Regions from separate parts of the Pseudomonas sp. AIG genome, predicted to be linked through region 1. Evidence: riboswitches for the same ligand, from Rfam matches in the RefSeq annotation. Region 1 holds a riboswitch; each other region holds the start of a gene.
The links. Region 1 has a riboswitch for cobalamin ahead of ACWR1S_RS14410 (ABC transporter substrate-binding protein). Riboswitches for the same ligand answer to the same signal wherever they lie in the genome.
Positions count from the first base shown of each region.

Region 2: linked by a shared signal. The riboswitch ahead of ACWR1S_RS05990 (TonB-dependent receptor plug domain-containing protein) and the one ahead of ACWR1S_RS14410 (ABC transporter substrate-binding protein) in region 1 are both predicted to bind cobalamin.
Region 3: linked by a shared signal. The riboswitch ahead of cobO (cob(I)yrinic acid a,c-diamide adenosyltransferase) and the one ahead of ACWR1S_RS14410 (ABC transporter substrate-binding protein) in region 1 are both predicted to bind cobalamin.

Region 1 is NZ_CDROCK010000022.1:40,030-50,756, reverse strand. It holds gene phnX (phosphonoacetaldehyde hydrolase) at 1-122, shown strand, start outside; gene ACWR1S_RS14415 (Ppx/GppA phosphatase family protein) at 468-1,403, shown strand; cobalamin riboswitch at 1,446-1,639, shown strand; gene ACWR1S_RS14410 (ABC transporter substrate-binding protein) at 1,784-2,797, shown strand; gene ACWR1S_RS14405 (FecCD family ABC transporter permease) at 2,806-3,810, shown strand; gene ACWR1S_RS14400 (ABC transporter ATP-binding protein) at 3,807-4,571, shown strand; gene ACWR1S_RS14395 (GNAT family N-acetyltransferase) at 4,510-5,061, opposite strand; gene metE (5-methyltetrahydropteroyltriglutamate--homocysteine S-methyltransferase) at 5,268-7,556, opposite strand; gene ACWR1S_RS14385 (pyridoxal-phosphate dependent enzyme) at 7,969-9,345, shown strand; gene ACWR1S_RS14380 (cystathionine gamma-synthase) at 9,342-10,514, shown strand.
Region 2 is NZ_CDROCK010000006.1:63,559-74,285, reverse strand. It holds gene ACWR1S_RS06005 (PLDc N-terminal domain-containing protein) at 1-50, opposite strand, end outside; gene ACWR1S_RS06000 (ABC transporter substrate-binding protein) at 101-1,021, opposite strand; gene ACWR1S_RS05995 ((2Fe-2S) ferredoxin domain-containing protein) at 1,018-1,377, opposite strand; gene ACWR1S_RS05990 (TonB-dependent receptor plug domain-containing protein) at 1,377-3,314, opposite strand; cobalamin riboswitch at 3,407-3,612, opposite strand; gene ACWR1S_RS05985 (autotransporter outer membrane beta-barrel domain-containing protein) at 3,778-7,608, shown strand; gene ACWR1S_RS05980 (saccharopine dehydrogenase family protein) at 7,795-8,922, shown strand; gene ACWR1S_RS05975 (DUF2269 family protein) at 8,924-9,415, shown strand; gene ACWR1S_RS05970 (thiol-disulfide oxidoreductase DCC family protein) at 9,399-9,866, opposite strand; gene ACWR1S_RS05965 (acyltransferase family protein) at 10,002-10,727, opposite strand, start outside.
Region 3 is NZ_CDROCK010000041.1:25,383-36,109, reverse strand. It holds gene ACWR1S_RS21690 (DUF2066 domain-containing protein) at 1-959, shown strand, start outside; gene ACWR1S_RS21685 (AI-2E family transporter) at 994-2,067, shown strand; gene hda (DnaA regulatory inactivator Hda) at 2,274-2,978, shown strand; gene ACWR1S_RS21675 (C40 family peptidase) at 3,205-3,822, shown strand; gene ACWR1S_RS21670 (C40 family peptidase) at 4,043-4,579, shown strand; gene ACWR1S_RS21665 (PQQ-dependent sugar dehydrogenase) at 4,712-6,025, opposite strand; gene ACWR1S_RS21660 (hypothetical protein) at 6,092-6,676, opposite strand; cobalamin riboswitch at 6,840-7,070, shown strand; gene cobO (cob(I)yrinic acid a,c-diamide adenosyltransferase) at 7,152-7,763, shown strand; gene ACWR1S_RS21650 (cobyrinate a,c-diamide synthase) at 7,760-9,109, shown strand; gene bluB (5,6-dimethylbenzimidazole synthase) at 9,157-9,807, shown strand; gene cbiB (adenosylcobinamide-phosphate synthase CbiB) at 9,804-10,712, shown strand; gene cobD (threonine-phosphate decarboxylase CobD) at 10,705-10,727, shown strand, end outside.

The DNA.
Region 1 (10,727 bases):
TCGGCAAGATGTTCGCCCCCTCGCGCCCGCATTATCTGATCGATACCATTGCCGATTTGCCTGAGGTGATCGCCGACATCAATGCGCGTCTGGCCCGGGGCGAAACCCCACAGTCCTGCTGATTGATCGCCCCCCCCGCGCTGATCGTTCCCACGCTCCGCGTGGGAATGCCTCTAGGGACGCTCTGCGTCCAGTGACGCGGAGCGTCAAGGGCTGCGTTCCCACACGGAGCGTGGGAACGATCAACAGCCAAATCGCAGGCAAAAAAAAGCTGCCACGAATGGCAGCAAAAACTTTAAGAACACGCGATGTATTGGCCTCAGCATAGACGCCGGATAATGACAGTGTCGTGACAGCCACACATTCATTCAACCGCCCCCGCCCCGTCATCAGGATGTCATCAAGATCACGGCAGAATCCTCGCAAACCGTCTTGAGCCTCGCGACGGACGCTCTGCAAGGATTCCCATGAAAGACGACGCCTCGCTATTTGCCGCCATCGACCTGGGTTCGAATGCCTTTCGCCTGATGATCGGCCAGTCGGTGCGCAGCCGCAAAGGCTTGCAGATTCAGGAAGTGAAAACCCTGCGTGAACCGGTGCGACTTGCCGAAGGCTTTGACGGCGGCGCGCTGGATGCCTTGGCGCTGGATCGCGGCTGGCAGGCGTTGGCGCGGTTCGGCAAAAAGCTGCGCGGTTTCGAGGCCGGCCGAGTGCGTGCGGTGGCAACCAGCGCGGTGCGCGAGGCGGACAACGCGCAACTGTTTCTCGCCAGTGCCGAGCGGCATCTGGGCTTTCCCATCGACGTCATTTGCGGCCATGAAGAAGCGCGTCTGGTCTACGCCGGCGTGACCCACGCCTTGCCAAGCGCTGAAGACCTGCGCCTGGTGGTCGACATCGGCGGCGGCTCAACCGAGCTGATCCTCGGCCAAGGCTCGCAACCGTTGCTCACCGAAAGCATCGCCATTGGCAGCGGCACCTTGAGCTCGAGGTTCTTTCGCGGCGGCGATGTGTCTGCCGGCGCGCTACAGGAGGCCGAACGTTTCGCCATTCTGCAGTTTGAAAAGGTTGCCCGGCGCTACCGTGCTCAGGGCTGGCAGCAAACCATCGGCTCTTCCGGCACCGCGCGCATGCTCGCCAAAGTGCTCAAGGCCAATCGCCTCAACGACTACGGTCAGGACGGCATCACCTACGGCGGGCTCCTACGCCTGTCGTTGCTTCTGCTGAAGGTGAACAACGTCCAGCAACTGCAACTGGCCGGGCTGCAAGCGCATCGTCAAAGCATCCTGCCCGGCGGTCTGGTGTTGATGCTCGCGGCATTCAAAGTGTTCGGCATTGCGCAAATGCTGCCCTCCGAACCGGGCCTGCGTTTAGGCGTGTTGCACGGTTTGATGAGCCAGCACTAATCCTCCCCACGGCAGATTCGTCTCCCCTTCAGCGGCTCGATCGACTACCATGCCGCCGCCGGTTCCCGAAGGGGACTAACAGGGAATCCGAGGTGCTTGCACAGCATTGATCGGAACTGCCCCCGCAACTGTAGGTGCCGAGCCTGCTCCACGACTGCCACTGGGTAAATCCCGGGAAGGCCGGAGCCAGACGATGACGCATCAGTCAGGAGACCTGCCGGCACAGTGACTACTAACCGGCGGGGTGTCCGGGAAGGACATCGTGCCGTGCGCGTCTTCGTTGGCTGCCCGGCCTTGCGCTGTTTTCCTGACCGCGTTCGATGGTGTGTTTCCAGACCGTACTCTCCCGCTCCCCGTACGGTTCCCTCGGAGACTGCCCCATGCTGCTGCCCCGCATCGCCACCCTCATCACCGGCCTGACCCTTGGCGCCATGGCGCAGGCGGCCCCGACTGTCTACCCGTTGACGATCGAAAACTGCGGCAGCAGCCTGACCTTCCAGCACGCCCCGACGCGCACCGTGACCATCGGCCAGGCCGGCACGGAAATACTCTACGCCATGGGCCTGGGCGACAAAGTCGTCGGCACGTCGTTGTGGTTCAACAATGTGCTGACCAAATACAAAGCCCAGGACGACAAGATCGAGCGTTTGGCTGACAACGAGCCAAGTTTCGAATCGGTGATCGGCAAGCGCCCGGAACTGGTCGCCGTGGAGCTGGAATGGATGGTCGGCCCGCAAGGCGCGGTCGGCACCCGCGAGCAATTTCATGAATTGAAGATTCCGACCTATCTGCTGCCTTCCGATTGCGAAGCCAAGGACAACCTCGTCGGCGCCGACGGCACGCGACTGGCGCCGTTTCGCATCGAGACGATTTACAAGAGCGTGAGCCAACTGGCGCAGATCTTCGATGTGCAGGAGCGTGGCCAGCAGCTCAACGACGAGCTCAAGGCCAGCCTCGCCCATTCGATTGCCACCGCCCAAGGCAAACAGCTGAAGGACGCCAGTGCGCTGGTCTGGTTTTCCAGCGCGCAAATGGACATCGAGCCATTCGTGGCCGGGCACAAAGGCATTCCCGACTTCATGCTCAGCACCCTCGGCGTGCGCAACGTGGTGGAGTCCGATGAGGAGTGGCCAACGGTCGGCTGGGAAACAATCGCCAAGGCCAACCCGACCTTCCTGGTCATCGCGCGCATGGATCGCCGTCGCTTCCCCGCCGACGACTATGAAAAGAAACTCGCCTTCCTGCGCAGCGACCCGGTGACACGCAACATGGACGCGGTGAAACACAACCGCATCATCATTCTTGACGCCATGGCCATGCAGGCGAGCCTGCGCATGTTCGACGGCATCGAGCATCTGGCCACGGCCATCAACGGCTATGACCTGTCGCAATGAGTGCCAGCCTGATCCGCACCCTATTAGCCTTGGCGATACTGTTGATTGCCGTGGTCGCTGGCGTGGCCATCGGTGAAACCTCGATTGAACCGGGCGTGGTCGTGCAAGTGCTGGCGAACAAATTGTGGGGCGCAGGGTACGCGCTGGATCCCATCGATGAAGGCATCGTCTGGAACTACCGCCTGACCCGCGCACTGGTCGCGGCCGCGTGCGGTGCCGGTCTGGCGACGTGCGGGGTGATTTTGCAATCGCTGCTGCGCAACCCGTTGGCCGATCCGTATCTGCTGGGGATTTCTGCCGGTGCCTCGACCGGGGCGGTGATGGTGGCGCTGCTTGGTGTTGGCGCAGGAATGATCTCGCTGTCAGTCGGCGCCTTCGCCGGCGCGGTCACGGCGTTCGTGCTGGTGATTCTGCTGGCGCGGGTCAGCGGTTCGGCCAGCGGCACCGGGCAGATCATTCTTGCCGGGATCGCCGGTTCGCAACTGTTCAATGCGCTCACTGCGTTTCTGATTACCCGCTCGGCCAGTTCCGAACAGGCGCGCGGGATCATGTTCTGGCTGCTGGGCAATCTTGGCGGCGTGCGCTGGCCGTCGGTGTGGCTGGCGGTGCCGGTGGCCGTGTTGGGACTGGTCGTGTGTCTGTGGCATCGGCGGGCGCTGGATGCGTTTACCTTTGGCGCGGATTCGGCGGCATCCCTCGGCATTCCGGTGCGACGTGTGCAGATTTTGTTGATTGGCTGTGCGGCGCTGGTGACGGCGGTGATGGTGTCGATTGTCGGTTCGATCGGCTTTGTCGGACTGGTGATTCCCCACGCCGCGCGGCTGTTGCTCGGCACCGGTCATGCACGTTTGCTGCCGGCCAGTGCGTTGGGCGGCGCGGTGTTTCTGATTGCCGCTGATGTGCTGTCGCGCACGCTGATCAAGGGTCAGGTGATTCCGGTCGGGGTGATTACCGCGTTGGTCGGTGCGCCGGTGTTTGCCCTGATTCTGGTGGGTCGGAGATCGGCGCGATGAGCAGTGTTTTGAGTTGTTCTGGTCTGAGCTTCAAAGTGCGCGGCGCCGAGTTGCTCAGCGGTGTCAGCCTTGAAGTTCAGCGCGGCGAAACCCTCGGCATCGTCGGGCCGAATGGATCCGGCAAATCCACCCTGCTCAAACTGCTGGCCGGGTTGCGCGAACCGAGCGCCGGCGAGGTGCTGCTTGAAGGGCAGCGTCTCGGCAAAATGGCCCGGCGCAGCATTGCGCAAAAGCTTGCGGTGGTCGAGCAGCAGGCCGACACCGACGACGGTATTCGCGTGTTCGATGCCGTGGCGTTGGGGCGCACGCCTTGGCTGTCGGCGCTGCAACCGTGGTCGGCGGACGACGACGTCATTGTTCAGCAGGCGCTGACCGACGTTGACGCGATGCACCTGCGCACCCGTCTGTGGCGCAGCCTGTCGGGGGGGGAACGGCAGCGGGTGCACATCGCTCGGGCACTGGCGCAGCGACCGCAGATTCTGTTGCTCGACGAGCCGGCCAACCACCTCGACATTCAGCATCAACTGACCATTCTCAACGTGGTGCAGGCGTTGCCGGTGACCACGCTGATTGCTTTGCATGATCTTAATCAGGCGTTGAAATGTGATCGTCTGGCGGTGCTGGAGCGCGGGCGACTGGTAGCGCTGGGCGAACCGTTGGCGGTGCTGACACCGCAGCGGTTGCAGGAGACGTTCGGGGTCAGGGCGCACTATCTGACGGACCCGTTTGATGGGGCGCAGATTCTTCGATTTCACTCATGACGTTGTGCATGTGAGTGGTCTGCCAGACCGGGTCAGTGTCGACGTCAATAATGTCGAAACCTTGCCGCTGCCAGAACTCAATGGCGCCCGGTAAAAACGGATGGGTGTGCAGGTAGATCACTTCTACTTTGTTGGCGAGTGCCAGATCCTTGATTGATCGATATAGCGTGCCGGCCAGACCTGAGCGGCGCTGCGATGGCAGGACAAACAGACGGACGATTTCCACCACTTTAAGGTCGGGATAATCAAGGTTTGGGAAGCGTCGGTCGTAAGGGAGATAACCTATCGAGGCCACAATCTGCCCCGCATGACGAGCAATCAGAAAGCGCCCTGCCCCATGCAGATAAACCTCGGCAAAACGCACAAGATCATCAGGCATGCCCGTCGCGCTGAGTTTGGGGAAAAGCTCGGCGCGGGCCTTTAAGACGAAATCCAGCACCTCGGGAATGTCCGCGTCAGACACGGTTTGGATAACGGGTTGATCACTCATGTAGCGGCAAACACCTGAACTGCGGCTGGGCACAGTAGCAACTGCGGGCCCCGTGAGGCCATCCAAAATCGCCTGACTTACACAACACCCTGTGGGAGCGAGCTTGCTCGCGAAGGCGGCGGATCATCCAGCATTGATGTTGACTGACAGGACGCCTTCGCGAGCAAGCTCGCTCCCACAGGGTCGGGTGTCATACCGGTTGAGCGTTACGCCAACTCTTTACGCAGCTGCCGGGCGGCAGTAACCATGTGCACCAGCGCCGCTTCCGTCTCCGGCCAGCCGCGGGTTTTCAAACCGCAATCCGGGTTGACCCACAGCCGCTCGGCCGGAATCCGCTTGGCAGCCTTGCGCAGCAAATTAGCCATTTCCGAAGCATCCGGGATGCGTGGCGAGTGGATGTCGTAGACACCCGGGCCGATTTCGTTCGGATAAGCGAAGGCTTCGAAGGCATCCAGCAACTCCATGTCGGAACGCGAGGTTTCGATGGTGATCACGTCGGCATCCATCGCCGCGATAGATTCGATCACATCGTTGAATTCGCTGTAGCACATGTGCGTGTGGATCTGCGTTTCGTCGCGCACACCGGAGGCGCACAGGCGGAACACTTCCGTCGCCCAGTCCAGATAAGGCTGCCACTGCGCCTGACGCAACGGCAGGCCTTCACGAAACGCCGCTTCGTCGATCTGCACGATCTTGATGCCGGCGGCTTCCAGATCGACCACTTCATCGCGGACCGCAAAGGCCAGTTGCCGGGCCTGCACTTCACGGCTCACGTCTTCACGCGGGAACGACCACATCAGCATGGTCACCGGACCGGTCAGCATGCCTTTCATGACCTTGTCGGTCAGGCCTTGGGCGTAGCGGATCCACTCGACCGTCATGGCTTTCGGACGGCTGAGGTCGCCGAAGATCACCGCCGGTTTCACGCAGCGCGAACCGTAGCTCTGCACCCAGCCAAAACGGGTGAATACGTAGCCATCCAGTTGCTCGGCAAAGTATTCGACCATGTCGTTACGCTCGGCTTCACCGTGCACCAGCACATCCAGGCCCAGACGCTCCTGGATTTCCACTGCGTGACGGATCTCGCTGTGCATGGCTTCGGTGTATTCGGCTTCGGTCAACTTGCCTTGTTTGAACGACTGGCGAGCGAGGCGGATCGACGCGGTTTGCGGGAACGAACCGATCGTCGTGGTCGGGAACAGCGGCAGATCCAGCCCCGCGCGTTGCTTGGCAATGCGCTGGGCGAACAGCGACTGACGCTGACTGTCCTTGGCCGTGATAGCGGCAACCCGCGCTTGCACCGCAGGTTTGTGAATACGCGGCGAAGCGGCACGTGCAGCCTGCACCGAACGGCTTTCAGTCAGAGCACGCAGCACTTTCGGCGCCTCGGGTTCGTTGACCGCTTGAGCCAGCACCGCCACTTCTTCGCACTTCTGCACGGCAAAGGCCAGCCAGCTTTTCAACTCGGCATCGAGCTTGTCTTCACGGCCCAGATCCACCGGGCTGTGCAGCAACGAACAGGACGGCGCGACCCACAGACGATCGCCCAGACGCTCGTGCGCATGCTGCAAAGTCGCCAGGGCATTTTCCAGATCGCAGCGCCAGACATTACGGCCGTTGACCACGCCCAGGGACAACACTTTATAAGCCGGCAAGCGATCAAGAATGGTCGGATATTGCTCCGGCGCACGCACCAGATCGATGTGCAAACCGTCGACCGGCAGGTTCGCCGCCAGACCGAGGTTTTCTTCCAGACCGCCGAAGTAGGTGGCCAGCAGTTTTTTCAGCGGATCGCGCTGAATCTGGTTATAGGCACGCTCAAACGCGTTCTTCCATTCCTGCGGCAGGTCGAGCACCAGAATCGGCTCGTCGATCTGCACCCACTCGACGCCTTGGGCGGCGAGACGCGCGAAGATCTGCCCGTACAACGGCAGCAAACGATCGAGCAATTCCAGCTTGTCGAACTCGGCACCTTTGGCCTTGCCCAGCCACAGATACGTCAGCGGGCCGATGATCACCGGTTTGACGTTGTGGCCCAGTGCGCGGGCTTCTTCGACTTCATCGAAGAGTTGATCCCAGCCCAACTGGAACTGTTGATCCGCACTGAATTCCGGGACCAGATAGTGATAGTTGGTGTCGAACCACTTGGTCATTTCCTGGGCGTGCGCACCGCCGCAGCAGCTGTCGCTGACGCCACGGGCCATGCCGAACAGGGTCTGCAGAGTGGCTTTGCCGTCATGCGGACGGAAGCGCTCAGGGATCACGCCGAACATCAGCGAGTGCGTCAGCACCTGGTCGTACCAGGCGAAATCGCCGACCGGCAGCAATTCGATGCCGGCGTTTTTCTGCAAGTCCCAGTGGGCCTTGCGCAGCTCACGGCCAACATCACGCAGGCCGGCCTCGTTCAGTTCTCCTTTCCAGAACGCCTCTTGCGCTTTCTTCAGTTCGCGGTCGCGACCGATGCGCGGAAATCCAAGGGAATGGGCCAGTGCCATAACAAACAACTCCAATGTCTTGTTGATGGCGGCCATTGTCGGCATCGGTCACTAGTGAGACAAACTCATTTTAATCTTGATCAACACGAGTTTCTCTCATGATCAAATCATCGCTGAAAACCCCTCTGACTTGTGCACTGCCAGACTCACCAAGCCGTTTTCGCAGCAGTAAATTTCTTCGCAGATCAAGCGATTGGTGAGCGTGACGACGCCCTTTGAAAACTCGATGACGCCTCTGTGTAAACGCACTCAAACCCGCGCCGGCAGGTCTTTGATTTCGATCTATCGTTAGATCGAAATGGCTGAGTTGGCGACCGACTAAAGGTTGCGACAGCTGATGTCTGAGCCTATGTTGCACGCGAGTCTTTTCCCCGCGAATGGAACGCGATCAACACCACAAAGAGGTGAAGAAATGTCTAAGGAATCACGCCCTGCCGTACTTGGGCTGATCGGCAACACTCCGCTGGTTCAAGTCACCCGCTTCGACACCGGGCCTTGCACACTGTTTCTCAAACTTGAATCGCAGAACCCTGGTGGTTCGATCAAGGACCGCATCGGTCTGGCCATGATCGACGCGGCTGAACGTGATGGTCGTTTGCAACCCGGCGGCACGATTGTCGAAGCCACGGCCGGCAACACCGGCCTCGGCCTGGCACTGGTTGGCCGCGCCAAAGGCTATCGCGTGGTGCTGGTGGTGCCGGACAAAATGTCCACCGAAAAAGTCCTGCACTTGAAGGCCATGGGCGCCGAAGTGCACATCACCCGCTCCGACGTCGGCAAGGGCCATCCCGAGTATTACCAGGACGTCGCCGCGCGTTTGGCGAAAGACATTCCCGGCGCATTTTTCGCCGATCAGTTCAACAACCCGGCCAACCCTCTGGCCCACGAATGCAGCACCGCTCCAGAGATCTGGGCGCAGACCGAACATGATCTGGACGCCATCGTCGTCGGTGTCGGTTCGGCCGGCACGCTGACCGGCCTGAGCCGCTTCTTCAAGCGTGTGCAACCGGATCTGGAAATGGTCCTGGCCGACCCGGTCGGCTCGGTGATGGCGCAATACAGCCGCGACGGCTCCCTGCCAACGCCGGGTTCATGGGTGGTGGAAGGCATTGGTGAAGACTTCATTCCGTCGATCACCGACCTCTCCAGCGTGCGCCACGCCTACTCGATCAGTGACGAAGAAAGCTTTGATCACGCGCGTCAGTTGCTCAAGGCCGAAGGCATTCTCGGCGGCTCCTCGACCGGCACCCTGCTCGCGGCGGCGCTGCGTTATTGCCGCGAACAGACCGAGCCGAAACGTGTGGTGAGTTTCGTCTGCGACACCGGCACGCGCTATCTGTCGAAGGTCTACAACGACCAGTGGATGACCGATCAAGGCCTGTTGCAGCGTAAAGGTTATGGCGACCTGCGTGACTTGATCGCCCGCCGTTTCGAGGATGGCCGCGTGATCAGCGTCGGCCCCGACGACACCCTGCTGACCGCGTTCCAGCGCATGCGCCTGGCGGATGTTTCGCAGTTGCCGGTGCTGGTGGAAGGCAAGCAACTGGTCGGTGTGATCGACGAATCGGACATCCTCCTGCCGGTGCATGAAGACGCTTCCCGTTTCAGTCAATCGGTCTCCAGCGTGATGACCGACAAACTGCAAACCCTCGCCCCCGGCGCCACTCTTTCCGAGCTGGAAGCGGTGCTCAGCCGTGGCCTCGTCGCCATCATTGCCGACACGTCGGGCTTCCATGGCCTGATCACCCGCACCGACATGCTCAACCAATTACGGAGATCCCTCGCATGAGTCAGCACGACGATAAATCCCAAGGCTTCGCGACCCGGGTGATCCACGCCGGGCAGACGCCGGACCCGACCACCGGCGCGCTGATGCCGCCGATCTACGCCAACTCCACGTACCTGCAAGACAGCCCCGGCGTGCACAAGGGTTTTGATTACGGGCGCTCGCACAACCCGACGCGTTTTGCCTTGGAGCGTTGCGTGGCGGACCTTGAAGGCGGCACCCAGGCGTTCGCGTTCGCCTCCGGGCTGGCGACGATTTCCACGGTGCTCGAACTGATCGATGCCGGTTCGCACGTCATCTCCGGCAATGACTTGTACGGCGGCACGTTCCGCCTGTTCGACAAGGTCCGTCAGCGCAGTGCCGGACACCGTTTCAGCTACGTCGATCTGACTGACCTGGCGGCGTTCGAAGCGGCGCTGCAGGACGACACACGCCTGGTGATTGTCGAGTCACCGACCAACCCGCTGCTGAGCCTGTCGGACCTCGCCGCTATCGCCCGTATCTGCCGCGCTCGCGGGATCATCAGCGTGGCCGACAACACCTTTGCCAGCCCGTATATCCAGCGGCCGCTGGAGTTGGGTTTCGACATCGTGCTGCACTCGACCACCAAATACCTGAACGGCCACTCCGACGTGATCGGCGGCATCGCCGTGGTTGGCCAGAACCAAGAACTGGCCGAGAAGCTGGGCTTCTTGCAGAACGCGGTGGGTGCGATTGCCGGGCCGTTCGACGCATTTCTGACCCTGCGCGGGGTGAAAACCCTGGCATTACGCATGGAACGTCATTGCAGCAACGCGCTGGATCTGGCGCAGTGGCTGGAACAGCAGCCGCAGGTCAAACGCGTCTACTATCCGGGGCTGGCCTCACATCCGCAGCATGAATTGGCCAAGCGTCAGATGCGCGGTTTCGGCGGGATGATTTCCGTGGATCTGAACAGCGATCTGGATGGCGCGCGGCGCTTTCTCGAGAACGTGAAGATCTTCGCCCTGGCGGAAAGTCTCGGTGGCGTGGAGAGCCTGATCGAGCACCCGGCGATCATGACCCACGCGACCATTCCGGCGGATACCCGCGCCAAACTGGGCATCGGCGATGGTCTGGTGCGTCTGTCAGTGGGCGTTGAAGACGTTGAAGACCTGCGTGCCGACCTGGCGCAGGCGCTGCAATCGATCTGACCTGGCAAGAACGACAAAGCCCGCACGTAGCGGGCTTTGATGTTCGAGCAGGCGGCCAGTGCTGGTCTCTGGCTTACAAGGTTTATCGGGCTTCCCACAGTACCGGGCCAAATTGAAAAGGTACGGCCCCGGCTGCTTCACACGGCATAAGGGCTGGATCTCAGCGCGGAGATCTTTCTAACCGTGTACCTTTCGGAGCGCGCCCCACGCCCC
Region 2 (10,727 bases), on a different contig from region 1:
ATTAGCAGAAGAACTGCCGCCAGTACGATCCACACGGTTTCGATTTGCATTGGCTACCTCCTGATGGTCTGTGCGTTAGGTGGCGTGCGGTGCGACGGGTTCATTTATTTTTGTTCAGGGCGTTGAGCTGGCGAGCGAGCTCCAGTGCCACCCGACCGCTGTTAAAGGTCGGCAACAGGTGGGTGAAGGGGATGTCGATCATTCGGTTTTCACGCACCGCGCGCAGTTGCGACAACACCGGGTCGTGGGTCAGCAGGTAGCGTTTGCGCCTGGCGGGCGACCATTCGGCGTCGGCCAGCAGGATCACGTCCGGGTCGCTGGCCAGCAGGGTTTCGCTGTTGACGGTGACTCGATACAGGTTGATGTCGGCGAACACATTGCGTGCCCCGGCAGCCGCCAGCAGCGGAGTGACAAATCCGCGTCGGCCTTCGCTGTCGAGGCCTTTGACTTCGCTGTCGAGATAGAACACTGACAATGGTTTAGCCGTACCGGCCAAGGCTCGGGCGCTGGCAATATCCTTTTCCATGGAGTCGATCAACGCTTGGGCTTTTTGCTGCTGGTGCAGCAGCTTGCCCAGCGTCAGCAAGTCATTGCGTACATGCGCGAAATAATCCAGCGAATGCCCGTTGCAGGCGGATTCCAGCAGATACGAACCCACGCCATTACGCGCCAGCCCCGAGCGCGAAGTCACACCGTCGCCGAATGCTGTGGCAAAACCACCGATCACCAGATCCGGCTTCTGTGCGTAAAGCACCTCGCTGGCCGGGTACTGCCGCGCGATTACCGGTACGCCGAAATACATGGACTGTCGCTGCCCGGCAGCGGTGTCATCCAGATACGCCACGCCGACCAGCGCTGGCCCGGCACCCAGTGCGAGTACGAGATCGGCCGCATGCTGATTGAGCGCGACGATGCGTGAGGGCGCAGCGGCGCGCCAGTCTTCGCCGCAATTTTGATAAATGTCAGCGATTACAGGCATTGAACAGAGCAGGGCGCCAAGCGCCAACAGGATCGATCTCATGCCCGCGCCTTGATCAGCAAATCCGCGACAATTTCACCGCCTACCAGATGCCCCTCGACCAGCCGCTGAACATCTTCATGGCTGCGCACGCCATACCAGCAACGCTCGGGATACACCGTCACAATCGGCCCCAGATTGCACGGAAACTGGCAGTGCGTGCGCGTCAGCAAAACGCCGCCCGGCGTCTCGATGCGATCGTGCGCGAGCAAATGCCGGCGCAAGGTTTTCCATAACTGCAAGGCACCACGCTGGGTGCAGCGCGGGCCGGTGCAGAGGAACACATGGCGCGCGTGCTCGGGCACATGTGACCAATCCGGGTGGCTGTCGACGCCGTCGATGGTTTTGATTTCACTCATCAGAAGCGGTACGTGTAGCGCACTTCGGAGGTGAGCGGTCGGCCAAGGTTATCGACGTTGCTTGAACGGCTGGTGACGTAATCGCGGTCGAAAAGGTTTTCCACCAGCAGGCTCACGCGGTGTTGGTGGGCGTTGTCGAGGTAGCGATAAGCGTCGGCGTCGACCACTGAATAATTGCCGTACTCGACCTGCTTCGAGCTTTTGATATCGCGGATATAGCGGATCGCACCGCCAACGCCCCACAGGCGATTTTCCGACTCATAACCCACCCGCGAACGGGCGAAGAAGCTCGGGATGTCGTTGATCGTCACGCCGGTGCGCGACTCGGTGAGGTTGCGGGTCATGTCCGCTTGCAGACTCCATTGATCGTTGAGCGCCAGTTTCGCGTCGGCCTCGAAACCGCGCATCTGGATCGTGCCTTCGCCGTTGACCCACTGAATGTCATCGAGGGTGATCAGGTCGTCGATCTTGCGTTTGAACAGGGTCACGCTGGCGCTGAATTCACGATCCAGCAGAAAGCCTTTGTAGTCGACACCCAGTTCGGCGTTGCGGCTTTTTTCCGGTTTCAGGTTGCGGTTGCCGATCTCGTCGCCCGGCTCGTTGACGAACAGCTGCTCGGCGTTCGGCAGTTTGTAAGCGCTGCCATATTGACCGCGCACCGACCAGTTGTCGTTGAGGTCATACAGCGAAGTGAGCAGGCCGACCGTGGCGCTGTCGCCACCGCTCATGGCCTCGTGACGCACGCCGATACTCGGGTGCCAGTCGGGCAGGGCGTCGATCTGCGGGCGCAATTGCGTGTAGAACGCGTGCGCTTCAGCCTTGTCGTTGTCGATGATCAGCACATCGTCCTGGCCCTTGAACCATTGGTTGTCGCTGCCGAACACCAGCACATGGCCGCCGGGCAATTCAGCCTTGCCTTCGGCCTGCACACCCCAGTCGGTGAAGCCCCAATAGTCGTTGTGGTTGATGACTTTGGTGCCGCCGCCCTCGACGTTGTAGACCCGCGTGTAGCGCGTGTCCCAGTCGTTGATATGGCCTTTGACGAAGTAGCTCAGACGCTCATTAAGGGTCTGCTCGAAGGTCGCCGTGGCGATCTGCTGCACGCGATCGTTGGTGGTCTTGTGGTTGTCGACCGGGCGGGCGAAGTCGAGGTTGGCGTCGGCGTATTGGTAGAACAGTTCCAGCCGCGAATCATCGCCAAACGACTGAATTGCCTTGCCGCCGAAGGTGGTGACTTCGTAGGCGCGGTTCTTCTCGCTGACGTTTTTCATGTCGCGGTTGCGATACGGCTGGTAACCGTCGGAAACGTTGTGGCTGACGTACGCCAGCAAACCAAGATCGCCGAAACCGTTAGTGAAGATGTTCTCGACGCGGGCGTCTTCGGTAGTGCCACCAAAGCTGTCCACACCCAAATTCACTTCGCCGGCGACTTTGCGCGATTGTGGGCTGCGGGTGACGATGTTGATCACGCCGGAAACGGCTTGGGTGCCGAACAACAGGCTCTGGCCGCCCTTGAGCACTTCGATGCGTTCGATGGCGTTGGCTGGCAGGGTGTCCAGATAGAGGCCGCCGTACAGGCGATTGTTCAGGCGTACGCCGTCGAGCAGGATCAGTGTGTCGTCGTTGCGCCCGCCCAGCAGCGAATAGGTGCCGTAGTCGAACGGGCCGTTTTTCGGCGCGACGTACAGGCCGGGAATGAACATCTGCATCACGCGGCTGACATCGGCGCTGGGGCCGGCGCGCTCGATCTGCTCGCGGGTCACAATCTCGACTTTGCTGCCGAACTTCGCCATATCAGCGACGGTGGTGGACTCCACCGACGGCGCAGAAACGATTTGTTGATTGAGCTCCAGTGGCGCGTCATCGGCCAGCAGCAGCGGGCTGAACAGGCAACCAAGGAACAGGGTTGGAGCAGAAGTGTAGAAAGGTCGAATCATTGTCTTCTCGAAAAGGATCTTCGCAGAAGAGCATGCAGGAGAAGGCATCGCGCACAGCCAATACCGGCCCATGCCCGCCCACCGCAGGATTTTGCCAAACGAAATTTCAGGCCGGTCTCCGGGCTCGCGCGTATCGAGGCTTTCACCTTCCCACGGCCGTCTGGCCACAGTGGTGTATCGAAAGCATCACGCGCATACCGTTGCGGGGGCAGCACCGGACTTGTTCGAAAAGAACGTACCGGTTTCCCGTTTCACCCCATGCACGGCGGCATGGGACACCTGAAACTGGGCGGCATCTGAACATTCGAGTGACCGTTCGTCAACTTGCCAGTGCCGACTCTCGGTCCAGGAATTACCAACTTTCGAAATAACTACTAAGGTCTATGACGGTAACCACAACGCAATATTCAGTGGTGTCGACAGGCGCGACTCCTTCGCGAAGAAGTCGAACAAGGAGGTTCTTATGCATGGTGCCAGCGGCCATGTTCATGGCGTGTTCGCCCCGCACTTCATTCGCAACGCTTTACTGGTCGCCATGGCCAATGCGCTGGCGCTGAGCGACGCGCAAGCAGCGTGCGGGCCTTTGGCGGCAGGTGCCTATAACGTTTCGCAAACCTGCTTGCCTGCGGCTGGCGTCGATGCGTCGATCAGCACCCAAACGGGCACCACCATCACCACCACGGCCGGTTCTTCGCTGAACAGTCGCGGCAACAACGCCAACACCACGCTGACGCTCAGCGGCACCACGGTGGACAGCACACCCCCGACAGCCGCCAACGCGGTGTTTGCCAATGTCATCGGCACCACCGGCAACGCGAGCCTGAGCGTCAATGGCGCAACCAACACCGTCAATGTCGGTGGCAGTGGCTTGGACGCGCTGGCGATCACCAATGCCGGCGCCGGGTCATCGACGTTTTCAGTGAGTTCCGGTACCCCGCTGAACATCCTCAACACCGTGGTCGGCAATGAACACGACGGCATCGACATCAATGCCAGCGGCGGCGGCGCGATCAATCTGAACCATCAGGGCAGCGGCCAGATCACCTTGCTCGGCGGCAACGGTATCTGGAGCAAAGCCAGCGGCAGCGGCGACAACAACGTCAACGTCGGCAGCGGCGTGAGCATTCTGGTCAACAATGATGATGCTCTGTCGGCCGGATCTCCTATCGGCGACGAAACGTTGCCCACGGCGGGCATTGGCAACCACGCCGGCGTGCATACCCGCGCAGTCAATGGCAACACCACACTGATCAACGCGGCGAACGTGCAGAGCATCGGCATGAACGCCTTTGGTCTGTTCACCGAAGGCGGCAATGGCATAACCCGCCTCACCAACAGCGGGACGCTCACCACCAGCGGCCTCAACGGTTTCGGCATCCGTTCGTTCGCCACGGCCGGCAGCATCGCCATCGTCAACAGCGGCGCTATCACGACGACGGGCGGCGCCGCGCACGGTATCTATGCCAATGACAACGTCGGCGGCAGCGGCTCGATCAGCGTAGAGAACAACGCCACCATCAACGTCGGCAGCACGGCCAACAGCGCCGGTTCGCGGGCGATTTACGTGATCAAGCGCGGCACCGGTGATGTTGCGATCACCGGTAGCGGCAACATCAACGTCCTCGGCGACATCAACACCACCCGGGCCTACGCGATCATTGTCAGCGCGGAAAACAACAATGTGCTGATCGATTACTCGGGTGATCTGTTTGCCAGTGGTTTTGGCGCGGGCGGTATACGGGTCGACTCGACCGGGGGCAGCGTCCAGGTCAACTATCGCGGCAATCGCATCGAAACCCTGAACAGCAACGCCAACGGCATCTATGTCTCGACGCAGTCGCCGACGGGGACGGTCAACGTCAATTCCGGCGGTACGATCATCACCCACTCGAACGCCGGCTCGGGCGACGGCACGGGCATCGGTTCCTTTGGTATCCAGGCGCTGACGCTGGGCGGCGATGTGGGTGTCGTGTTCAATGGTCCGCTGATCGACGTCAACGGCCAGGGCGCGGCAATTCTCGCTGGCAATGCCTTCAACGCGGGCAGCGGGCTGGGCACATTGAATGTGAGCAACAGCGGGGAATTGATTGCGCGTGGCGATCAACAGCGCGGCATCCGTACGCTGTCGGTGACTGGCGCGCAGAACGTGGTCAACAGCGGCTCGATCCAGACGCTCGGTGCCAGCAACAGTCAGGGCATTCTCGCCGAGGCGTCGGGGGCAGCCGATCTGACAGTCAGCAACAGCGGTGCGATCACCACTCGTGGCATTGGTTCGTCAGCCATCGACGCGTTGACCGAGGGTGGCAGCGCCACCGTCACCAACACGGCAACCCTTCAGGGCGGGCGAGGCGACAGCAGCGGCGTCGCCCTCGGCGGTGCGAGCCAGACGTTGAACAACTCAGGTGCGATCAGTGCGCTCAGCGATGTCGCCGTACGCGCCGATGCGACCACACCGGGCACGACGTTTGCGCTCAACAACACCGGGCAAATGACCGGCGCCGTGAATGCCGTCAGCGCGGCCAGTTCAGTGGCCAACAGCGGCACCTGGACGCTGCGCAATTTTACTGACAGCAGCGGCAGTGGTGCTCGCGATACCTGGGGTGTTGCCGTCAGTGATCTCGGCGCATCGGGTGCCAACAGCATCGACAACAGCGGTGTGATTCGTCTGGCGGCGCAACCGGCGACGGGCATCGTCAACTTCAACGCCAGTGGCGCCTATCTGCCTCTGGGGCAAACGGCCAATACGCCGACGCTGGGTGGCGCGGTGCAGGGCCAGTTGCTCGGGGTCAACCGATTCACCAACAGCGGCACCATTGACCTTGCTGCTGGCAGCAACACCGTCGGCAATGTGCTGTTGATCAGCGGCGCGACCACGGCTGGCACCGATGGCGGCGGGGTGTTCGTGTCCAATGGCGGCCGGCTGCTGCTTAACACCACGTTGAATGGCGGCGGCGCGAACAGCCTCTCCGACATGCTGGTGGTGGATTCGACGACCACCACCAGTGGCCGCACCACCGGCGTGATCGTGAGCAACGTCGGCGGGCAGGGCGAACTGACTCAGGGCAACGGCATTGCGGTGGTCGAACTGCTCAATAAAACCGAAGCCGCGAGTGACGCCAATGCGTTTCAACTGGCCCGGCGTGTCGTCGCCGGCCCCTACGAATATCGTCTGCAACAAGGTGCCGAGGATGGTAGCGGCAAGGACACCTGGTATCTGCGTTCGGACGCGGTGCCTCCGGACGGACCGCCGGACGGTCCTCCCGGTCCTGATCCCGATCCATCCCCAGTGCCCAACTACCGCCCGGAAGTGTCGCTGTACGGCGCAGTCCCCGCATTGGCGTTGGTCTACGGCCGGACGATGGTCGACACCCTTCACGAGCGGGTCGGCGAGGAGCGTCTGAATCGCGGTGATCCGTTGCCCAAGGAAGACGAATCCACCCTGGCGCCGTCAATGGGTTGGGGGCGGGTGATCTACCGCAGCGGCAAACAGGATGGTGATCGCAAAAACGCCGTGGGCAAAACCCCCGAATACAACTATGACCTGACGGCATTTCAGGTCGGCACAGACCTCTACCGTAAGGTCCGGCCTGATGGCAGTCACGAACAGGCCGGGTTGTCGTTGTCCGCCGGCACCATCGACGCCGGCGTCAGCCACTACACCCGGCGCGCCGCCGGCGAAGACACCGTGCGCGCTTACGGCGTCGGGGCATACTGGACGCACTTCGGCCCCTCGGGCTGGTATCTGGACGGGGTGTTGCAGGTCAACCGCTTCGACATCGAAGCCAAACCCAACGACATGGCCAAACTGAAAACCCGTGGCTGGGGCTACACCGCGTCGCTGGAAAACGGCTACCCGTTCGAAGTCGATAAAGACTGGTACATCGAGCCGCAATTGCAGGCGATCTACAGCTATGTCGATCTGGACAGCAGTGATGACGTCGGCGCGAACATTCGCTTCAAGGATGTGGACTCACTGATCGGCCGCGCTGGCGTGCGCATCGCCAAGGACTGGGACACCGAAGGCGTCGACAAGAGCGCACGGCGCACCAACGGCTGGATCCGGCCGAGTATCTGGCATGAATTCAAGGGACAGCCGAAGACCGAGTTTTCCTCTGAATCGGGGTATATCCCGTTCGAGTCAGACCTTCAGGGCACGTGGGGTGAGGTCAATGTGGGGGTGGATTACCAGGCCAACCGACGCACCACGTTTACCGCGTCGGCCGGCTATCGGCAGGGGTTCGACGGTGACAGCCACGGGTATGACGCGATGCTGGGGTTCAAGATCAATTTCTAACGCACTCGGGTACACCGCAAACCCTTGTAGGCCTTCGCCTGCTCGCGATGGCGGTGTGTCAGATAGCAAATCAACACCTGACACACCGCTATCGCGAGCAGGCGAAGGCCTACAGTGGATGGCTTGCTGACGCTCGGCCCTATATCCTTCCCGCCTGTTTGATGGACTGACTTAGGGAAGAATTGCATGCCGTTCAGGGTGATGGTGGTCGGTGGTTACGGAAATTTCGGCAGCATCGTGTGCCGGCATCTGGCGCTGATGCCGGACATCGGACTGGTGCTCTCGGGTCGTGACCCGCGCAAGTTGCAGCGCAAACTCGATGAGCTGAACAGCCAATCGGGCAACGTCTGCGAAGGCTGGTGCGGCGACGCCATGGGGGCGGAGTTCAAAGCCGCGTTGCGCGCGCTGAACATTCAGTTGGTCGTCCACACCGGCGGGCCGTTTCAGGGGCAATCCTATGCGCTCGCCGAAAGTTGCATCGACGCCGGTGTGAACTACTGCGATCTGGCTGACTGCCGCACCTTCGTCAACGGTATCGACGTGCTCGACGCGAGAGCGAAGCAGGCCGGCGTGGCGATCCTCAGTGGTTGCAGCTCGGTGCCGACGCTGTCGTCGGCAATCATCGATGAACAGCGCCAGCGTTTTTCCCGCATCGACTCGATCGAACACGGCATTTCCTCCTCGGCGAAAATGCCCGGGCTGTCGACCATCGAAGGCGTACTCGCCTACGCCGGCAAACCGATCAAGCAACTGAAAAACGGCAGGGTGCATGAAGTGTCCGGCTGGCTGGACCTGACCTTGCGCAAAATGCCGCAGATGGGCACTCGTCTGCTGGCCAACGTTGATGTGCCGGACATGGATATTTTCGCCGGCCGTTATGGCGCGCAGACCCTGAAGTTCAAGGCAGGCGCCGGGCTTAAACTCGGCGGCATCGCCAACGGTCTGCTGGCTCAAGCGCTGAAGGTCGGACTGGTGCGCGACCATGCCCTGTGGGCAGCAAGACTGCATCGCCTCGGCCTGCGTTTCGAACGTTTCGGCGATGGCAAAAGCGCGATGTACATCGACATTCAAGGCCTTGGCGTTGACGGCAAACCGTTGTCGATGACCGCGCAACTCACCGCTCTGAACGACAAAGGCCCGGAAATCCCCAGCTGCGCCGCCGTCGCGCTGGCGACAAAAATGGCCTCAGGCTACGTGCCGGCCGCCGGCGCCCGACCGTGCGTGGGCGAAATCAGTGTCGCCGAGTACATGGCCGCGATCAACGATCCGGACAACCTGAGCCTGGCTGTGCACTTCTCGGACGGGCAGCGCTGACATGCTCTACCTGTGCCTGAAATACCTGCACATCATCGCCGCGATCTTCCTGTTCGGTTTCGGCATGGGCTCCTACCTCTACCTGATCGCCGCCAGCCGCACGCGCAACCCGCAAGTGATAGCGCACGTCGCGCGCATGGTCGTGGGCTTCGACACGTGGATCACCACGCCGGCGGGCTTTGTGCAGATCATCACGGGGTATCTGCTGATGCGACTTTCCGGGCTGAGCATGAGCACCGAGTGGGTGCTGACCTCGTTGATCATCTTCTTCTGCGTCGGCTCGCTGTGGTTACCGGTGCTGCTGTTTCAGAAGCGGCTGTGCGTGATGGCCGCAAGTGCGAGCGAGGTGGGCGCGGCGCTTGATGAGCAGTATCAAGCGGTTTACCGGAAATGGTTCTGGATGGGCGTGATGGGGTTCGCCGGAATGTTTGTCATCGTGCTGATGATGGTGACGAAAATGACGCCGCTGCAATTGTTCAGTTTACTGGCGTAGGTGCAGTTGCTTTGAGGAAGCGCTGTTCATGGTCTGGAGTTGGCAACAGGCAAGTGTCGTACTTGCCGAACAGGCGATAGCGGTTCAGCGTGATACGGTCGTAGGCCCAGTCGCGCAAGCCGCGGGGGAATACCCGCAGCAGTCGCAATGGCTGCCAGCGGGCGGGTAATTGGCTGATGACCTCGAAGAAAGCGTCGGAACGTTCCCAGTAGTGACGGTCGCGGATGACGGCCATGGTGTCGAATTGATCGATGGGCAGGCCGGCCCACGTGAGCAACGCCTGGCCCTCCGGCGATTGAACCGCTGCCAAACGTACGCGACGCAGGTGGTCGTGGCGGATCAGGAACCGCGCCCAGCCGTTGCAGAGTTTGCAGACGCCGTCGAACAGGACCACGGATTCGCCGGGGTTGAGGAGCGGGGCGGGGGTTGGGCGGGTTTTTGGGCTGGGCATGGGGTTTGTATTCAAGAGGTCGAGTGTTGCGATCATAGCGCCGCAAGCCGTTGTTCGCGAATGACTGCACTTGGTCAGAAACCTGGATGGAAGGGACAGACGACGTTTAGGCGCGTGATCTGTCTCCTGGCGCCGTCAAGCAGTTGCCTCACTTTCCCGAACTTCCCTCAGTCGAGCCTTCGATCCGGCCCGAAGCGCATGCCGAAGTTTCAACGCCGGCCGCTCGACGCAATAGTACGAAACACCACTCAGCAAGAACGACAGCACCAGCACCGTCGCAACCTTGTGCCAATCGAAATAGGTGATCGGCCAAAGCCCGTGCAGGAAGTAAATCACCACGAAGTGATTCAGGAACACGCCGTAGCTGATGTTCCCGAGAAACTCGTCAATCCGGTGAAACTTCAGCTTCGTCAACACGTACACAGCAGGAATGCCCAGCGCAATGCCGGCGGCGACTTCCGCGTTGGACGGCCGGCGTTCGATCCAGCCCGCCATAATCGCCACAAAGATCAATGCCGCCGCCACAGCGGTGCCTGCGGCAATCGCTAAACCCTTCGCCTGCGGTTTGTAGAGGTAACTGCCGCACAGGAATATAAACAGGACACCCGGCAACAAGCGGTAGCCGTAGTAGTCGGTGTTGATGAAGCCAAGGCACGCGGGAATGAACACTGCAACGGACAAGGCGAAGGCCACGCCCCGTGCTCGGTAGATGAGCAGAAACGGGATCACCAGGTAAAAGCACATCTCCAGGCCGAGCGACCACGCCGGCGGCACAATCCACGATCCACTCGCGCCGAACATATAGAAACCGAGGGGCACGATCGCGAGGTTCGCGGCGATGTTTCTGAAGGTCAGTTCGGC
Region 3 (10,727 bases), on a different contig from region 1:
AGCCGGTCAATGGCCAGGCGCCGGAAGAGCGTGATCGCGCCACGCAGGCGGCGCTCGATACGCTGGTGTTGCGTCTGACGGGCGACCCTAAAGCGCCACAAAATCCGGGGTTGGCGGCGATTCGCAAAGATCCGCAGCAAATTATCAGTCAGTTCGGTTTTGACGCCGGGCCGCCGGAGGTGCTGAAGGTCGATTTCGATCCGGCGACCACCGAGCAGGCGTTGCGGCGTGCCGGGTTGTCGGTGTGGGGCGCCAGTCGCCCGTCGATCCTGAGTTGGTGGCTCAACGATTCGGCCGAGGGTTCGAGTCTGGTCGGTGACGGTCAGGCCGCTGCCGCGCCGTTGCGTGCGGCAGCGCAACATCGCGGCTTGCCGCTACGTTTGCCGCTGGCGGACCTGAGCGAACAACTGGTCGCCACGGCGCCAGCGTTGGAGGGTACGGATCCGGCACCTTTGCGCGGCGCCTCCGAACGCTACAACGCTGACGCTTTGCTGGCGGTGCATGCCCGTGAAGAGGGCGGGCAGTGGCAGGCCAAGTGGCATTTGTGGCTGGGCGATCAGAAAGAGGCGGGCAGTGTGCAGGGCGCCGATCAGGCTGCGGTCGCTGACGCGGTGATGCTGGCGGTGGCCGAGCGACTGGCGCCACGGTTTGTTGCCAAACCGGGCACTTCGGGGCAACAGACTCTGGAGGTGCAGGGCATGACCCTTGAGCACTATGCGACGTTATTGCGGTTGCTCGAGCCGTTTGGGGGACGTCTGCAAAGTGTTGATGGCGATCGTATCGTCTATCGGGTCAATGGCAGTGCCGATCAGATGCGGGCGCAGTTGTCGCTGGCGAAGTTGCAGGAGTTGCCGGCCGAGGCGCCGGCTCAGGTGGCGGCGCCACAGCCTGCAGTTGCAGGTGCAGCACCGGTCGCGGCTCCGGCCCCGGCAGCACCGTCGTTGCGGTTTCGCTGGTAAGTCTTTCCTTATATAGAAGAAACAGGAGTGGTACATGGCCGATACGCGGCGTTGGTTCTGGCTCGGTGGGGTAGTCCTGCTTTGCGCATTTGTATGGTTGCTGCACCCGATCCTTACGCCGTTTCTGGTGGCGCTGTTGTTGGCTTATCTGTTCGATCCGCTGGTGGATCGCCTGGAACGGCTCGGTTTGTCGCGAACCTGGGGCGTGATCGCGGTATTTGCCTTGTTTACCCTGATTGTCACCGCGCTGTTGCTGGTGTTGGTGCCGATGCTCGCCAAGCAGTTGCTGCGCTTGTACGAGCTGGCGCCGCAAATGCTCGACTGGCTGCAACACACGGCGCTGCCGTGGGCCCAGGCGAAGCTGGGGCTTTCGGACGGTTTCTGGAAATTCGACAAGGTCAAGGCGGCGATCAGCGAGCACATGGGCCAGACCACCGACATCGTCAGTGTGGTGCTGAGTCAGGCGACCGCGTCGAGTCTGGCGTTGATTGGGTGGCTGGCGAATCTGGTGCTGATCCCGGTGGTGAGTTTCTATCTGCTGCGCGACTGGGACGTGATGATGGCCAAGATCCGCAGCCTGCTGCCGCGTGATCGTGAAGAGACCATCGTATCGCTGGCCGGTGAATGTCATGAGGTATTGGGCGCGTTCGTTCGCGGTCAGTTGCTGGTCATGGTGGCGCTGGGCGTGATCTACGCAGCGGGCCTGATGATTGTCGGGCTGGAGTTGGGGCTGTTGATCGGTCTGATCGCGGGCCTGGCGGCGATCGTGCCGTACATGGGCTTCGTGATTGGTATTGGCGCGGCGCTGATTGCCGGGCTGTTCCAGTTTGGCGGCGATCTGTATCCGATGGTCGGGATCGTTGCGGTGTTCATGGTCGGTCAGGCGCTGGAAGGCATGGTGCTGACGCCATTGCTGGTCGGCGACCGTATCGGCCTGCATCCGGTAGCGGTGATCTTTGCGATTCTGGCCGGCGGCGAGCTGTTCGGTTTCACTGGTGTGCTGCTGGCGTTGCCAGTGGCGGCGGTGATCATGGTGTTGGTGCGCCATGTGCACGATTTGTACAAGGATTCCGACATCTATAGTGGTGTGGACGATCCAGAGCTGTAATGGCGCAGGGCGGCCCGGCGAATCGCCGGGTTGGCCCGTGTCCTGCAGCCGCTGGCGCCAAAGAATCTGTCATAAAACCAGTGCGTTAACGCAAACCTTTGATTTTGCTTGGACTCTGTCGCATTGTGCGCTCAGCTTCACGGGTATAAACTTCGCAAACTTTACACAGAGGCCACTAACGGTTCCTTGAGAACTGTTCAGTCAGCATGAAACCGATTCAGCTGCCCCTAGGTGTGCGTCTGCGTGACGACGCCACCTTCATCAACTACTACCCAGGCGCCAATGCCGCTGCACTCGGCTATGTCGAGCGTCTATGCGAAGCCGACGCCGGCTGGACAGAAAGCCTGATCTACCTGTGGGGCAAACACGGCGTAGGGCGTACGCATCTGTTGCAGGCGGCGTGTCTGCGATTCGAGCAGATGGGCGAGCCGGCGGTGTACCTGCCGTTGGCCGAGTTGATGGATCGCGGTGTCGAAATCCTCGATAACCTTGAACAGTACGAACTGGTTTGCCTGGATGATTTGCAGGTGATCGCCGGCAAGGCTGACTGGGAAGAGGCGATGTTTCATCTTTTCAACCGTCTGCGTGACAGCGGTCGGCGCTTGCTGATTGCCGCGTCCACTTCTCCGCGTGAATTGCCGGTCAAACTGGCTGACTTGAAGTCTCGCCTGACCCTGGCGCTGATTTTCCAGATGCGCCCACTTTCCGATGAAGACAAATTGCGCGCCTTGCAGTTGCGCGCATCGCGTCGCGGTCTGCACCTGACCGATGAAGTCGGCCATTTTATTTTGACTCGCGGCACTCGCAGCATGAGTGCGCTGTTTGACTTGCTTGAACAGCTCGATCAGGCCTCGTTGCAGGCTCAGCGCAAGCTGACCATTCCCTTCCTGAAAGAAACCCTGGGCTGGTAGCTATCCCTTTGATTCTGCGGCTTTCAGCGTGTTTCGGCATATTTCAGGCGCCAGAAAATCCGCTTTCCTGCACGGTGTGCAGGCCGCGTATCGGTTCAAATGGGCTTAAGCGCTTAGATGTAAACGAGAAACCGGGAAGTCACAAAAAGATCGATTGAATTTGCAAATGAGGCTGATAGCGGGCATAGTCTCGGCTTCTTTACAACTATCAGCCACGGTCGTGCCCATGCTAAAGCGCTTCGCACCCCTCGTGCCTCTCGCACTCGTCACCCTGTTGTACGGTTGCGCTGCTCATTCTCCAGTCCAAGAGCAGCCTCAACAGGTTAAAAATTCTGCCACGGCTCAGTCTTCCGTTATTTACCAGGAAGAGTTGGACACCGAAAAAGAACTCAACGAATTCAATGGCAAGAAGCCTTATCAGCTTCCTGTTCTGGCCGACAGCATCCTTGAACGCGGCATGTCCCTGATCGGTACCCGTTACCGTTTCGGCGGTACCTCTGAAGCCGGTTTCGATTGCAGCGGTTTCATCGGCTACCTGTTCCGCGAAGAAGCTGGCATGAACCTGCCACGCTCCACGCGCGAAATGATCAACGTCGATGCGCCTCTGGTGTCGCGCAGTAACCTTGAGCCGGGCGATCTGCTGTTCTTCGCCACCAACGGTCGTCGCGGTCGTGTCAGTCACGCCGGGATCTACCTCGGTGACAACCAGTTCATCCACTCCAGCAGTCGTCGCAGCGGCGGTGTTCGCATCGACAGCCTGGGTGACAGCTACTGGAGCAAGACTTTCATCGAAGCGAAACGCGCACTGGCGAACGCTCCGACAGTCGTCACGGCTCGTAAGTAATTCCCCTGTTGTCGCTGCGTTCGCGGCGACAATCAGGCTTCCGGCAACGGAGTAGACCTAGACTTTACAAGGTGAAGTTAAAGTCTTACTTGAAGTTTGCCGCGTAGCCGCTAGAATCCTTTATCTAGTTTGATGGCAAACCGCCTGCGTGCTCACGCAGGCGGTTTTGTTTTCTGCCCTCCGGCAGAAAAAGCCGCAGCCAGATCAGGATGTTCTGCTTATGACGATGTCGGCCCGCCTCACATTGATGCTCTGCGTAGCGCTGCTCAGCGCCTGCGCCAGTCGTACACCGCCACCTGCGCCGGTGGTTCGCGCGCCGGTCGTGTTCGGCCCCTCCCAAGCTTTTTCACCTGCTGCTGAAGACGTGCTGTTTCGCGCGCTTGGCTTGGTGGGCACGCCTTATCGCTGGGGCGGCAACACGCCGGATTCAGGCTTTGATTGCAGCGGGCTGATCGGTTTTGTCTACCGTGATGCGGCGGGCATCTCTTTGCCGCGTTCGACGCGTGAGCTGATCGTCATGCAGGCACCGAATGTCGGCAAGGAAGGCTTGCAGACTGGTGACCTGATTTTCTTCGCCACCAATGGCGGCTCGCAGGTCAGTCATGCGGGGATTTACGTCGGAGAGGGGCGCTTTGTGCATGCGCCGGCCACGGGTGGTACGGTCAAGCTCGACAGCCTGTCGAAGGCGTATTGGCAGAAAGCTTATCTGAGTGCCAAGCGGGTGTTGCAGCCGGAGCATCTGGCGCATAACCCGTAGTAAAGACAACGCAAAACCCATGTGGGAGCGAGCTTGCTCGCGAAGGCGGTGTGTCATTCAATTCAATATTGACTGACCCGACGCTTTCGCGAGCAAGCTCGCTCCCACATTTGTTATGTGTCAGGCGGCAAGTTATTTGGCAGAAGACACTCGCCACACCTTGTTGCCAACATCGTCCGCCACCAGCAGACCACCTTGCTGATCGATCACCACGCCCACCGGGCGGCCCAATGCATTCTCGTCCTTGTCGAGGAAACCGGTCAGTACATCCACCGGTTTGCCGCTCGGCTTGCCACCGGTAAACGGCACGAAAATCACTTTGTAGCCACTGTGCGGTTTGCGGTTCCACGAGCCGTGCTGGCCAATGAATGCGCCTTCCTTGAACTGCGCCGGCAGGGTGTTGCCCTCGGCAAAGCTCAGGCCCAGCGAGGCGGTGTGCGGCCCGACCGCGTAATCCGGGGCGATGGCTTTGGCCACCAGGTCCGGGTTTTGCGGCGACACGCGGACATCGACATGCTGACCGTAGTAACTGAACGGCCAGCCATAGAAGCCACCGTCCTTCACCGAGGTGATGTAGTCCGGCACCAGATCACTGCCGATCTCGTCGCGCTCATTCACCGCTGTCCACAGCGCGCCACTTTTCGGCTCCCAGGCCAGGCCATTGGGGTTGCGGATGCCCGAGGCGAAGATCCGGTGATTACCGGTCGCCCGATCGACTTCCCAGATCGCCGCGCGGCCTTCTTCCTTATCCAGACCATTTTCGCCGACGTTGCTGTTCGAGCCGACGGTGACATAGAGCTTGCTGCCGTCCTTGCTGGCAATAACGTTTTTCGTCCAGTGATGATTCAGCGTACCGCCGGGCAAATCGACAACCTTGATTGGCTGTGACTTGATCTCGGTCGCGCCGGATTCGTAGTTAAAGCGCAGCAGGCGGTCGGTGTCAGCGACGTAAAGATCATTGCCGACCAGGGTCATGCCGAACGGCGAATTGAGGTTCTGCAGGAACACCGTGCGTGTTTCCGCGAAGCCATCATGATCGGCGTCACGCAGCAAGGTGATGCGGTTCGGACTCGGCACGCCCGCGCCAGCCTTGCCCATGACTTTCTTCATCACCCAGCCACGAATGCCACTGCTGTCATCAGGCTTCGGCGGGGCATTGGTTTCCGCCACGAGCACATCGCCGTTGGGCAACACATAGAGCCAGCGCGGATGATCGAGACCTTCGGCAAATGCTGCGACTTGGGTACCGGCGGCGGCTGTCGGTTTAGTGCCCGCGGGCCAGCCGATCGCCGGGGCGATGTTCACCGTCGGGATCAGGGTCTTGTTCGGTTCGGGCAGCTTCGGTGACGGGCCGGTGCCGTCGGAGACTTGCAGGCTGGAGGTTTCACCGCAGGCGGCGAGTCCTCCGGCGAAGGCGATGACAAAAACGAGCTGGGGCTTGCGCATTGCTGATCTTCCCTATGAATGCATTCTTAATCATAGAGGAGGGCGCAAGCCCGATGGTTCAACTGCTCAGCCGCGGGCTTCCTTGAACAGCACGGCGATGCCCGGGTGATAGTTGCCGGCTTCGCTGCGCAACTTGCGATAGGCGTAGGGGAAATACCAGGCGACCGCGCAGGTGTGTTCCTTTTGCAGGTCGTCGACCATGTCCTGCAGCTCCTCGGGGCTGGCGCTGTGCTGGGCTTTTTGCGGCGCGACGAACAGGCAGCCGAGCTTGAGGTCGCTGGCATAGCTGATGCGCTTGGCGTCGTTGGTGATATCCAGCAGGGCTTGGGTCAGATTCAGGTTGGTAACCTTCGGCCAGCGCTGAGTGGCCTGGATAAAGGCGCGGTCTTCGGCGCCGGCCAGAAACAGATCGGCGCGAGCGTTGCGCTCGCCTTCTTCGTTCTGTTTGCGCGTGGCAGTGTCGTTCAACGTGACCAGTTCGGCCATCCACGCCGCCGCCGAGAGCAATCCGAGATTGGCTTTCTCGTCATGCCAATAAGGTGTGTCGCTGTCGCCGCGCACGGCGTTGTAACGGTCGATACAGTCAAACCAGCGTTCAAGCACCGGGCGCAGAAATTCCAGGCGCGGGTTGCTGATGATCATGCCTTGCATCGTCATCATCCTTTATTGTTGTGGTGGGCTTTTCGAGAAAAGCATGGCTCTTTGATATCATTTGTATCAGTGTGGCACAAGATTGGCGGCAGATAATTGATCGGCGGCAGTTATTCGCCCGATGGCCGCCTCTTTAATTGACGCTCCACCCCCAACCCTCTAACCTTCGCGGCTTGTTTCAGGTGCTCTGTGACCCGCGTCGACAGAGTGAAACAGGGAAGCCGGTGAGGGTTGTCTTCGCACGAAGAGCCACCACGATCCCGGCGCTGCCCCCGCAACGGTAAATGAGTAAAAGCTGCGCCTTGAGCCACTGCCTCGACAGAAGCGGGAAGGCGCGCAGTCAGGCGAAACGCCGCTCATGAGCCCGGAGACCGGCCTGATCCATCCAGCGGCATCACGGTGGGCGATGCCAGGCTTTTTGCCGTCTATTCTTGTGCCTGCCCGCCGTTATCCAGCCTCAACGGAGAGCTCCCCCATGACTGATTCCCCCGAGCGCGACGAACGCCATCTGGCCCGTATGCAGCGCAAAAAAGCCGTGATCGACGAACGCATCGCCAACTCGCCTGACGAGTGCGGCCTGGTGCTGGTGCTGACCGGCAACGGCAAAGGCAAAAGCAGCTCGGCGTTCGGTATGCTCGCCCGTGCCATGGGCCACGGCATGCAGTGCGGCGTGGTGCAGTTCATCAAGGGCCGCAACAGCACCGGCGAAGAGTTGTTTTTCCGCCGCTTCCCTGAGCAGGTGCGCTTCCATGTGATGGGCGAAGGCTTCACTTGGGAAACCCAGGACCGTCAGCGCGATATCGCCGCCGCCGAGGCCGCATGGGCCGTGTCCCGCGAACTGCTGCGCGATCCGTCGATCGGTCTGGTGGTGCTCGACGAATTGAACATCGCCCTCAAGCACGGTTATCTCGATCTCGATCAGGTGCTCAGCGATCTGCAGGCGCGTCCGCCGATGCAGCATGTGATCGTCACCGGTCGTGCAGCCAAGCCGGAAATGATCGAAATGGGCGACACGGTCACTGAAATGGGCATGCTCAAACACGCCTTCCAGGCCGGCATCAAAGCGCAGAAAGGCGTCGAACTTTGAATCAACCACGTCACTGCCCGGCGGTCCTCATCGCCGCGCCGGCCTCCGGTCAGGGCAAGACCACCGTCACCGCCGCACTCGCCCGTTTGCATCGCAATCAGGGACGCAAGGTGCGCGTGTTCAAATGCGGCCCGGACTTTCTCGACCCGATGATCCTCGAGCGCGCCAGCGGTGCGCCGGTGTATCAACTGGACATGTGGATGATCGGCGAGCAGGAAAGTCGGCGTCTGTTGTGGGAAGCCGCCGCCGAGGCCGATCTGATTCTGATCGAAGGCGTGATGGGCCTGTTTGACGGCACGCCGTCCAGTGCCGATCTGGCGCGGCATTTTGGTGTGCCGGTACTCGGAGTGATCGACGGCACGGCGATGGCGCAGACCTTTGGTGCGTTGGCGCTGGGCTTGGCGAAGTATCAGCCGGATCTGCCGTTTGCCGGCGTGTTGGCCAATCGTGTCGGCACCTTGCGCCATGCGCAATTGCTGGAAGGCAGCCTCACGGAAGGTCTGCGCTGGTACGGCGCGTTATCGCGAGAGACTGGCATCGAACTGCCGAGCCGTCACCTCGGCCTGGTGCAGGCCAGCGAACTGAATGACCTGGATGTGCGTCTCGACGCCGCTGCCGACGCACTGGCCAGCAGTTGCGAGGTAGCGCTGCCACCAGCGGTTGAGTTCGCCGCGCCTGACGTCATCGCTGTCGAGCCGCTGCTGAAGGATGTGCGCATTGCCGTTGCGCGTGATGAGGCGTTTGCATTCACCTATGGCGCGAGTCTCGATCTGCTGCGGGCGATGGGCGCCGAGTTGAGTTTCTTCTCGCCGATTCGCGATACGCAATTGCCGGAGGCAGATAGCTTGTATTTGCCCGGTGGTTATCCGGAACTGCATCACGTTGCGTTGTCGCAAAACACCGCGATGCTCGATGCGATTCGCGCGCACCATGCGGCAGGTAAACCGTTGCTCGCTGAGTGTGGCGGGATGCTGTATCTGCTCGACTCGCTGACTGACGTTGAAGGTACTCGCGCTGAGTTGGTCGGGCTGCTTAAGGGCGACGCAGTGATGCAGAAGCGTCTGGCGGCACTGGCGCTGCAAGCGGTGGATCTGCCGGAAGGTTCGTTGCGTGGTCACACTTATCACCATTCCCTGACGACGACTGAGTTGACGCCGATTGCCCGTGGTTTGAGCCCGAATGGTGGGCGTGGCGCCGAGGCGGTTTATCGGGAAGGGCGGATGACGGCTTCTTATGTGCACTTCTATTTCCCGTCGAATCCGACTGCGATTGCCGCATTGTTTGCGCCAGACCGTGAGGCCGCCTTCGCGAGCAAGCTCGCTCCCACAGGGGATCGCGTTTCTTGAGCAAGCACCCCGTCCAATGTGGGAGCGAGCTTGCTCGCGAAGAGGCCATGACCGACAACGCATTTACAGAGGCCGAGCGCGAAGCGGTTTATAGAGCCATCGCCGAACGCCGCGACATGCGCCACTTCACCGGAGGCACCGTCGAGCCGCAACTGCTGCGCCGGCTACTGGAGGCCGCACACCAGGCCCCAAGTGTCGGCCTGATGCAGCCCTGGCGTTTCATTCGCATCAGCGACCGAACTTTACGCGGCCAGATCCAGAGTCTCGTCGAAGAAGAGCGCATCCGCACCGCTGAAGCCCTCGGCGAACGCAGTGACGAGTTCATGAAACTCAAGGTCGAAGGCATCCACGATTGCGCCGAAGTGCTGGTCGCCGCGTTGATGGACGATCGCGAAAAGCACATTTTCGGTCGCCGCACGCTGCCGGAAATGGACATGGCCTCGCTGACCTGCGCCATCCAGAATCTGTGGCTGGCCTCGCGCGCCGAAGGTCTGGGCATGGGCTGGGTCTCGCTGTTCGAACCGCAGGCACTGGCTGATCTGTTGAAGTTGCCCGAAGGCGCCAAGCCTCTGGCCGTTTTATGTCTGGGCCCGGTCAAGGAATTCTATCCGGCGCCGATGCTGGTACTCGAAGGGTGGGCGCAGGCGCGGCCGCTCAATGAGTTGCTGTACGAAAATTATTGGGGAGTGAGTCAATGAGTGTGGCGTTGTTGAGTGTCGCCGCGGTCGCGCTGGATGCGCTGCTCGGTGAACCGAAACGCTGGCATCCGCTGGTGGCGTTCGGCAATTTCGCCGGTCGCATCGAGCAACGTTTCAACGCCGGTGGCCGGGGCTGGCGCAGCCATGGCGTGACCGCGTGGGTGATCGCGGTGCTGCCGCTGACCTTGCTCGCTACCGCGTTTTCCTGGGCGCCGTACGTGGGTTGGGTCGTCGAGATTCTCGCGCTGTATTGCGCCCTCGGCATGCGCAGCCTCGGCGAGCATGTGGCGCCGGTAGCCGCAGCCTTGCGCGCAGATGATCTGGATGAGGCGCGCAAGCGAGTCGGCTATCTGGTCAGCCGCCAGACCGATGAACTCGACAGCACGGCGGTCGCTCGCGCTGCCACTGAGTCGGTGCTGGAAAACGGCAGCGATGCGGTGTTTGCCGCGCTGTTCTGGTTTGTCGTGGCGGGCGCGCCGGGCGTGGTCCTCTATCGCTTGAGCAACACGCTCGATGCGATGTGGGGCTATCGCAACGAACGCTTCGAACGTTTCGGCTGGGCGGCGGCGAAAATCGACGACGTGCTCAACTATATTCCTGCGCGTCTGGTGGCGTTGACCTACGCGCTGCTGGGCAAAACCCGACTGGCATTGAAGTGCTGGCGTACACAGGCGCCAAAATGGGACAGCCCCAACGCCGGTCCGGTGATGGCGGCCGGTGCCGGTGCGCTGGGCGTGGAATTGGGTGGGCCGGCGATTTATCACGGCGAACTGCATGAGCGTCCGCAACTGGGTGAAGGCGCTCCAGCGGATGCCGATTCCATTGACCGTGGCTGGCAATTGGTCCAGCGCGGCGTATGGTTATGGCTGCTGATTCTCTGCGTGGGGGCTGAATTCTATGCTTGAGCACGGTGGCCGGCT